Regions from separate parts of the uncultured Anaerobiospirillum sp. genome, predicted to be linked through region 3. Evidence: predicted binding sites of a transcription regulator. Region 3 holds the regulator's gene; each other region holds the start of a gene.
What was found. Region 3 encodes sigma-54, which starts transcription at its own class of promoters, with help from an activator protein. Its sites were predicted from a motif close to TGGCACNGTTTTNGCTT; they were not measured.
Positions count from the first base shown of each region.

Region 1: RDO37_RS00725 (FlgO family outer membrane protein) is a predicted target of sigma-54. The motif match lies at 861-877, and genes of this name have one in related genera.
Region 2: fliE (flagellar hook-basal body complex protein FliE) is a predicted target of sigma-54. The motif match lies at 1,042-1,058, and genes of this name have one in related genera.
Region 4: dksA (RNA polymerase-binding protein DksA) is a predicted target of sigma-54. The motif match lies at 1,565-1,581, and genes of this name have one in related genera.

Region 1 covers NZ_CABTML010000007.1:109,660-111,857, reverse strand. Annotated here, with positions in the region: gene RDO37_RS00730 (flagellar assembly protein T N-terminal domain-containing protein) at 1-414, opposite strand, end outside; gene RDO37_RS00725 (FlgO family outer membrane protein) at 962-2,198, shown strand, end outside.
Region 2 covers NZ_CABTML010000026.1:15,365-17,562, reverse strand. Annotated here, with positions in the region: gene fliE (flagellar hook-basal body complex protein FliE) at 1,110-1,616, shown strand; gene fliF (flagellar basal-body MS-ring/collar protein FliF) at 1,639-2,198, shown strand, end outside.
Region 3 covers NZ_CABTML010000022.1:3,520-5,717, forward strand. Annotated here, with positions in the region: gene rpoN (RNA polymerase factor sigma-54) at 293-2,062, opposite strand; gene lptB (LPS export ABC transporter ATP-binding protein) at 2,073-2,198, opposite strand, start outside.
Region 4 covers NZ_CABTML010000027.1:18,339-20,536, reverse strand. Annotated here, with positions in the region: gene gluQRS (tRNA glutamyl-Q(34) synthetase GluQRS) at 1-24, opposite strand, end outside; gene dksA (RNA polymerase-binding protein DksA) at 918-1,373, opposite strand.

The DNA of each region.
Region 1 (2,198 bases), on a different contig from region 3:
AGCCTCAGGATCTTGATAGCGGAACTTAAAAGGTAAGATAGTCTTCTTAATGTTGCCTGCATAGCAGTCTAAAACTGAATCATCATCAATGAGAGCCTTAACTAATACGGTGATAACCTTGCCGTTTTCTTGCTCTTCAACTACCTGCATACGGCGGATAGGTGACTTAGCCTTAATACGGAGCTTTTCATCAAGTAAGGTACCGTTTTCTAAAACCTGCTCGATGCTGATGTCAGCACCTGCTTGTAACGAGGCATTGCGTAATGCATCGTCAATAGCAGCGCGACGTGCTGCAGCTCGATCTCCATTAATAATGGCTGCTGATCCATGGGATGTATACCAACCTGCAAATGCTGATTGGCTAAACAGAGCCATAAACAGAGCAATACATAAAGCTTTTAAAGAAGCTCGCATTTTAATCTCTCCGATGATTACGAGATTGCCTCATGATCCTGCAGTATTGGATCAGACATAAAGCCTGTGCCCATCTGACATCAAAAGATCATTGCTGATCGGGTCATTGTTTGAATAGAAGGTGCAAGTGAGTAACAGCAAAGTTATCTACAACACATTCTTGCTCAAGTACGACAACTATATGCAGTGATATTACAAAATGTAAGATACGCTGTACAAAAGATGTTGCAAGACAACAAATTTTTGTCTGAGCACAGTTTGTCATATTTACTGCTATACCCACGCAATGGCTCATAAAAAAGCCATTGAAGCGGCAATACCCTCAACTAGCTTTGGTATAGAGCAAGAAATATGCAAACATTTGTAAGATGCACACAATAGTGCAATGACGCGAATTAGGCGATCGTAATCGTCAAAAGATCTGCTAGACAGTTGTCATCGTATCATGGCACTGTTATTGCACCTTGTCGCAATATTCATTTATAGATGCGGCGGATATAATGCTATCCGCAGCTATGTGCTGCTCAAAGAGATTGAGGTTCAGGAGATGCAATTTAAGTCATCATTGCTCGTAGCTTTATGTGCGAGCTTATTACTTCCTGGCTGTGTTGCGGTTAGTAATAATCAATCAAACATACCGTCTAACGCTCGTATTCAGGGAGTTAGCTCCGTTCAAAGCGATAAGTCTGTATACCAGCAAAAGGGTATGGAGATCAGTGCTGTTACCTCTCGTATGGCTACCACCATGCAAGAGCACATGCTCCACTATCTGCTCCCATATGCTCCAGTAGATCGCACTTCTGAGAAAGGCGATGTCAAAATTGTGACCATGCCACGCATCGCTGTTACCTCATTTGTAGATACTGATACTTTTGAAAATGCAGGCTACTTAGGTCGTGCATTAGCTGAGTTCTTCACCCATGAGATGTCATCACGTGGTTTTGAAGTAACTGAGTACAAGTTAACTGGCAGCCTTTCTGTTACTAAGGATGGTGATTTCATTCTGTCTCGTAACTGGAAGAAGATTGCTAAGGATACCAATGTTAAGTATCTGCTTGGCGGTACCATCACCCGTAACAACTCAGGTGTGGTTTTAGTGTCTCGTGTAATTAACATGCAGACTCGCCAGGTCATCTCTTCAGCAACAGATTTCATCCCATACAATCTGTTACCAGCTTGCTATCGTACTGTAACTAAGCAGTGTGATTTTGCTGGTGCTGGCGGCTATCTGTCAAAAGAGCAGATTCGTGAGGCCAACTACTACAAGACTAAGTATGTAGAGGCACAGAGCAAGCTTGATGCTTTAACTGCTAATAGCGCTGCTGTTAAGGCAGAACGCGCCCGTGCTCAAAAGGCTATTACCAAGGCTCAGATTGTTTCTTCTAATGGCAAGCCATTAGGCGGTGTATACCTTTCTGCTGATGCTGCTCCCAGTGTGGCAATGACCACAACTTCAAGCGCTAACGGTTCTAAGGCAACCACCGCTAGCTCAGGTACTACTGGTTTTACCGCTACCCCAGAAGAGCGTAAGAACTACAATTTCTTTGACAGCTCTGATGAGGGCCCAAAGACCAAGCCTGATCCACGTTTCAAGGATAATGTTGTTGTAGGCGCTACTTCACGCGGTAACTACGATGTATATCTTGAGGATACTGCCTCAGACAACGTTATGCCTACCTGTATCTTAGGTAAGTGTAAGGATCCAGTTGTTTATCCTGCTAACACTTATCTGCACAACACTATGTTAGTTCGCGATACTGCTGATGAAAGCGGTTATAGACGCG
Region 2 (2,198 bases), on a different contig from region 3:
AAGCTTCACACATTTTTAGCTTGTATACTCGTATAATGCCACGATCCAAAATTTCAGCTACTTTCTTTGATGAATGCTAAGTGAGGCATTTGACTAAGAAAGGCTCTTTGGTTTAGCAACTTGGTTAAGCCTGTTTTGATTAGGTTTTACTTTTTGTTGCGCTATTGAGGCTTTGCAATAGCCTTAGCTTGCTTTTAACGTGGCTAAGTTATTGTGCATATGCTCTTAGTACTCTTGTGTTTGTATGCTTGGATAGCACTGATGCGGAGCATTTGCTATGCACTACGCCGTGTCTTTTTAACAAAGACGTGAGGCCTTCAGCGTTTTATAAACTAAATATGCGCTTGTTGCCAATAGAGTGGCTATACTGTGCGCGGAGTCTTTGCTGTAACTGCTCTTAAAGCAGATAACTTGCTAGTCAGACTAGAGAGTCTTTATATTTTGCTTGCATGCATTTAATGCATGAAGCTTGGTTTAAAGCCCCTTGTTGTAGATTACGAGACTTTGGATAACCGATTTTTCGCCTGTGTGGCTTTAACTGGTGGCCTGATAGTTATTTTTCTAACGGCTCTTGTTTGTTGCTATACAGCTAGCACTTAAGCTTGTTAATGACATGTTTTAGACATGAGATAAAGCTAGTTGCTAGAACGTTACGTAGCGTTGCAAGCATTTAAGATAGCAATGCCCTTTGCTAAGCCATTGGTGCACAAAGTTGCGCCTTTAAGCTTAGCTATAGCTTTTGTGTCTTAAAATACGTATGATTTGCAGCCCTCAACTGTTTAGTTTGTTGAAACTTCCTCAATGCATAAGCTCTTTATGTCTTATCGACTTTGAGGCATCTGTAATTTGCTGTATTGAATTTTGTTTGAACGTGATTACAGATGGTTGGTTGGCTAGCTACATGGTTGGATAAGCGATCAAAATCTACAATTTTGTAGGTTTTAAAAGCCTGAAAACGCGCTTGGAAAAGTGATTGTTTTTGCGGTTAAAAGGCGTCGAGCTAGTGTTTACAAATCGCTTGTATATGCGGTTTGTTCGTTGTGGCACGCTTTTTGACTTAAGTACTGTCAGACTTGATTTATTCGTCATATATCTGACAGGAGCTAACAATGGCAATCGATCACATCTCTAACAGCTCGCTGATGTCACAGCTTGAGCTGATGAACAAGCAAATGAGCTCACTGAGCCAGGGTGCATCTCGCGGTGTTCCACAGGGTAACTCCGAGTTTGGTTACATCGGTGGTCAGAGCCCATTTTTCAATGGTGACAGTGCTGCACGTGCTTTACGTGATCAGGCAAAGGCAACTGTTAACGGTGCCATGAACTCAGGTGTTGTTAATAACAACAACGCTGACAAGGTTTACCAGCCAGCTTACAGCGCAGGCCAAACCGTTGGTGAGTTCAAGCAGCTGTTAAAGGATGCATTTGAGAACGTTAACATCATTCAGAACGAATCAGCCTCCATGGCTCAGCGTTTTGACGTAGGTGACCGCTCAGTTACCTTAGCTGACGTTATGATTGCATCTAACAAGTCAAGCTTATCTTTTGAGGCTACTTTACAGGTTCGCAATAAGTTGGTCGATGCATATCAGACCATCATGCAGATGCAGATTTAGTCTTTTTCATAAAGGATAGAAAATGTCAGACAATTCATTCCCGGTGGCTGCTAATGGCAATCAGCAGGGGCAGAACTCCACTGCTCTTGTCGATACCAATGCCTATGATGCCGGTCAAGCTCAGAATACTGATCAAGTCTCTGCAGATGCCGTCCAAGACCGTCAGGACGGGGATGATAGTGAGAATCGCATCGGCGGAACCGTTGGTAATACTGTAAATACCGAGCCACAGCCTACTGATTTTAAGAATCGCGTAGGTGAGTTCCTGCGCAATGGCGAAATTCTGCGTAAGCTCATTATCCTTGGCTTCTTAGTGCTGTTCTTAACAGGTGCTGTATTCGGCCTGTTATCACTGCAAGCCAACAATAGTGCAGCTTCACAGCGTTCTATCGGCCGCTACACTCCAGAAGAGTTAGGCAAGGTCATCGATTTCTTAAGCCTTCAGGGCTTTAACTACACCTTAAACGGTGACAGCGTCCTCGTACATGTTGATGATTACGCCATGGTACGTGAGGCAATGCTGCGCAATGGTGTAGCTATCAATAAGATTGCCGAGCAAGATGCCCTCATTATGAAGGACAA
Region 3 (2,198 bases):
ACCATCTTGTGATCTTTTGGGGCGACTTTCACTCAAATGATCCAAAGATGTTGTGGTGATCTTTTTAGTCTAGATGGGGTGCATGAGTTAAAACTCATGAGGCAGGGTATTATGCCCAAATTCTTTTTGGGGGCTATGTCCAAATTCTCTTTGGGGTTTATGCCCAAAGTAGTTTTGGGCATAGGCCCCAAAGTGCTCGTTTTTAGCTGACAATGGGGCGATGGGGAGTTGTAGTGGCGTTTCGTCTCGTGTTTCGTTTCGTCTCGTTAGTGCCGCTTTGAGTGGCGATGGTTTATACAAGACGCTTACGCTGTGAGGAAGAGCCGATACCAATAGACTCGCGGTATTTAGCGATGGTACGGCGAGCCACACAATAGCCCTTTTCTTTAAGCAGCACGGCGATCTGATTATCAGAGTATGGTCTGCGTGGATTTTCCTTTGAGATGAGTGATTTGATCTCTGCACGTATTGCAGTTGAAGAGGCTGTACCGCCACTTTCGGTGCTAACGTGAGAAGAGAAGAAGTACTTAAGCTCAAAGGTACCACGAGAGGTAAACAGATACTTTTCAGTAGTCACACGTGAGATAGTTGACTCATGCATCTCAACTTCGCGAGCGATGTCGTTAAGCACTAAAGGCTCCATACGACTCTCACCATGATCTAAGAAGGCTTTCTGATGCTGAATGATGCATTTTGAAACCTTGAGCAAGGTGTCGTTACGCTTAGCGATACTTTGAATAAACCAATTGGCCTCTTGCAGGTTGCTCTTGAAGAACTCTTTTTCACGCTCGTTGCGTGCATAGCAAGAGAGGGCTTTGTACTGTTCATTTAAACGCACGCGTGGCAGTGAGTCAGGATTAAGGACAACATCGTAATTGCCATTTTCATCTTTAACGACTAAGACATCAGGAATGATGAAATCTGACTTTTGCTTAACTGCAGTATTACCAGGGCGTGGGTTTAATGAAACGATGATCTCAATAACTTTCTTTAAGAGATCTTCTTTGATGCTTAACTGATTGCACAAGCCACGATAGTCATGGTTTGAGAGCATGTCGAGGTACTGAGAGACTACTAACTCAGCAAACAAGACCTCTTGGCTTACATTGGTCTGCATCATTTCACGAATCTGAATGAGCAGACACTCTTGTACAGTACGAGAGGCTACGCCTAATGGATCAAAGTGCTGTACGAGTTTTAGCACAATGGCCACATCTTCTTCTGTGGTATCTGGATAACGGCCGATAACTACAGAGACGATGTCCTCAAGGGATTCAGTTAAATAACCTGAGTCATCTACAGCATCAATAATAGCCTCGGCAATCTCACGATCGCGACCACGGATCTGAGAGCAGTTAAGCTGCCAAGTAAGGTGATCTCGTAAATCCTCTTCGGTTTCACCCTCATAGACAGTGTTAAGGCCAGTAATGCCGTTTTTAGAGCGTGACTTAGCAGAGACACTATCATCTCTAGCTAATGTATCGTGGTTAGATAAAGTCGAGATGGCACCAGGGTCCATCGCTGCTTCAGTTAATCTATCTGGCAGGGCAGTATTAGAAAGTGCATCATCTGCAGCTGAGAGATCAACATCTGACTCGCGATAGTCAGAGCCATAATCAAGATATTCTTGGCTAGCCTTGGATCCAGTTAGATCATAGTCTGAGTAGTCATCTTCACTACGTGAGCGAGAGTAGTCGGCGCGTGACTCACTATCTTTACCAATGAGCTCACCAGCAGAGGCAACTTCGTTGTGCTCGTTGTAGCCAGACATATCAATGTCCGCACCTTGGTAAGAGGCGTCATTACTAAATGGATCAAAGATCTCGCTATCATTGGCACGACGCTCGTTTTCTGCCATTTCGTCAAGCGAGTCCACATTAGAGTTAGCGATAGACTCATCAATCTCTAAAAGTGGATTTTTTTCGATAGTAAGCTGAATCTCCTGACGCAGATCTAGAGTCGACAATTGCAGCAGACGAATTGCTTGCTGCAGCTGTGGAGTCATAGTTAAGGTCTGTGTCTGGACTGCTCTCATTTGCAGAGATGTTTTCAAGCCAGCCATGAAAGTTTTCCTATAAAGAGAAATTCTTACCGAGGTACACTTCTTGTACCTTCTTGTTTTCAAGCACCTCTTGTGCGCTACCCTTAGCGATAATCTCGCCTGCATTTACGATGTAGGCTTTGGAGCATACATCAAG
Region 4 (2,198 bases), on a different contig from region 3:
GGCAAAACGTCCGCGATATTCCATAGCCACCTCACTTTCTATCTTCACAGCACACAAGAAAACAAACGAGCAAAACCGCTAGATCAGATCTCCAAAGCTAAGCATGTTTGTATACATTCAGATGAAATAGTGCCTGCTAAAGCATGTTCAAGAATGTCAAAGAAAACTATCAATGCTTGATTGGCTCATGTCCTGTCCATGATGAGTGGCAGCTTACTTTGAGTTATTTCTAATAACTCAAGTGCATGATCAGTGCATTGAGGTAGTTTTTTATAGATGGAAAGCTGATCAAATTTGCTCGCAAACTTAGAATAAAAGTTGAGCTTAGATTTGCTAGTGCCAAAGAAAAGTGTCTATGCTCGAGACAAGCAAATAGTACGTCTTAACTTGTAAAAGTTAAGCAAACTAAGTCAAAACTAAAGTCTTAATCATAGACTAGCTACAAAATGTAATGATAACAAGGCTTAGCAAGCGTTATCGTTATGAAACGCGTGTAGAGTCACGTTTTTTGTGCTGTAGCATACATTATGAGCCATCGAACACACCAAAAAGTGCCATGTACACTAGCTTGACGGCTAAATATTAAATGAGTTTGACACTTTAACAATGTGCCACTATTTAACGACATAGGTAGCGCATTCACTCAACTTTAACCAAATACAATTAGCTTTAAATTTTAGTTAAAGCATGTGGTGCAGAAGGCAAAAACAGGAGTGGCTGTAAAGGTGGGATTTTACAGATCGGAATGGTACAGATAGGAGTTTGTAAAGGTAAGTTGTTGCGGCTGTGGTTTTGGTTGGGTACAAAAAAATCAGGCGCAACTTTAAATAAAGTGCGCCTGATCTAGGCAGTAAGCCTAGTTAAGAGGGCTGAAAGTCTTATCTAAAATAAGCTAAGAGCCCATGTAAAAGCTTAGATTAGTCACCTAACTGCTTTTCTTTGATCTCGGCTAATGACTTGCAGTCAACGCACAGGTCAGCAGTTGGACGAGCTTCAAGACGCTTAATGCCGATCTCGATACCGCACTGCTCGCAGTAACCAAACTCGTCTTCGTCGATCTTGTGGAGGGTCTTCTCAATCTTCTTGATGAGCTTACGCTCGCGGTCACGAGCACGTAACTCTAAAGCAAACTCTTCTTCTTGTGATGCGCGATCAACAGGATCTGGGAAGTTAGCAGCTTCGTTCTTCATGTGACCAACGGTACGGTCAACTTCAGAGCGCAGCTGGTCACGCCATGCAGTTAAGATCTTGCGGAAGTGCTCTTTTTGAGCATCATTCATGTACTCTTCACCGCTCTTCTCGACGTATGGCTTTACGCCAGCAATAGCGAGAGGAGACATGGAGTCATAATTTTCCTGTGCTGTGTTACTCATAACCCTGTCCTTGTATTAATTTAGCAAACAGCTTTTGACAAGCTAAGTAATAATTCAATACTTAGTGTTCCAAGATGCCAATCGATTACCATCTTGATTGGTCATAAGACCGTTTGCACAAACTAGTCACGTCCGCAAAACGGACTGTCCTCCGAAAGATCATGAGCCTAGGATGCATGCAAGCTTGAGATAGGCTAATAAAGTGCCATATCTGGTGTACTCTTAAGCAAGCTAGCTTGTTTTAAAGAGCAAGAGTTTTTTTGATGCAACTCTTGCCAATTAACCGTTCTCTTTCGGTCTTGCCACAAACATCAAACGATATTTGTGAGCTATAGATTAACGAGTTAAGCGGTAGGGCCATTGGTTTTACCAATTACCAAAAGCTACTACCTTTCCTGATAAGGATTTTGCAGTATGCACACATTGCACGTTTGCTGCAACTAATCAGGTGTAGAACCAATGGTTCTGCCTAATCTTGTGACAATAGACCTTGTAGCAAGTATCTATCGTTGAGTTATTTTTTTTGCTTCGCATTAAGAGGGTTTAACAAAGTTTTAACCCATTGCGAATCTCGCTTAAACAAGCGGTTAAAGACCTTAGCAGGTCATTTTAAGGCCGCCATTATCCATATTTTGTATGTCTGTATCAAGCCATATATGTCTAACATGTGAGAAAGTTAGCTAATTTGCAAAACAAGGTTTGCCTCGCCTCTCGTTTTAGCAAAATATTAGACCCCTAAAAATACGAACAGTCCCCAGTCTTTTAGCCCTCTTTGAAGTGCTCTTTTACCATCACAAAGGTAAAAGATAAGCTAACCTACAAAGA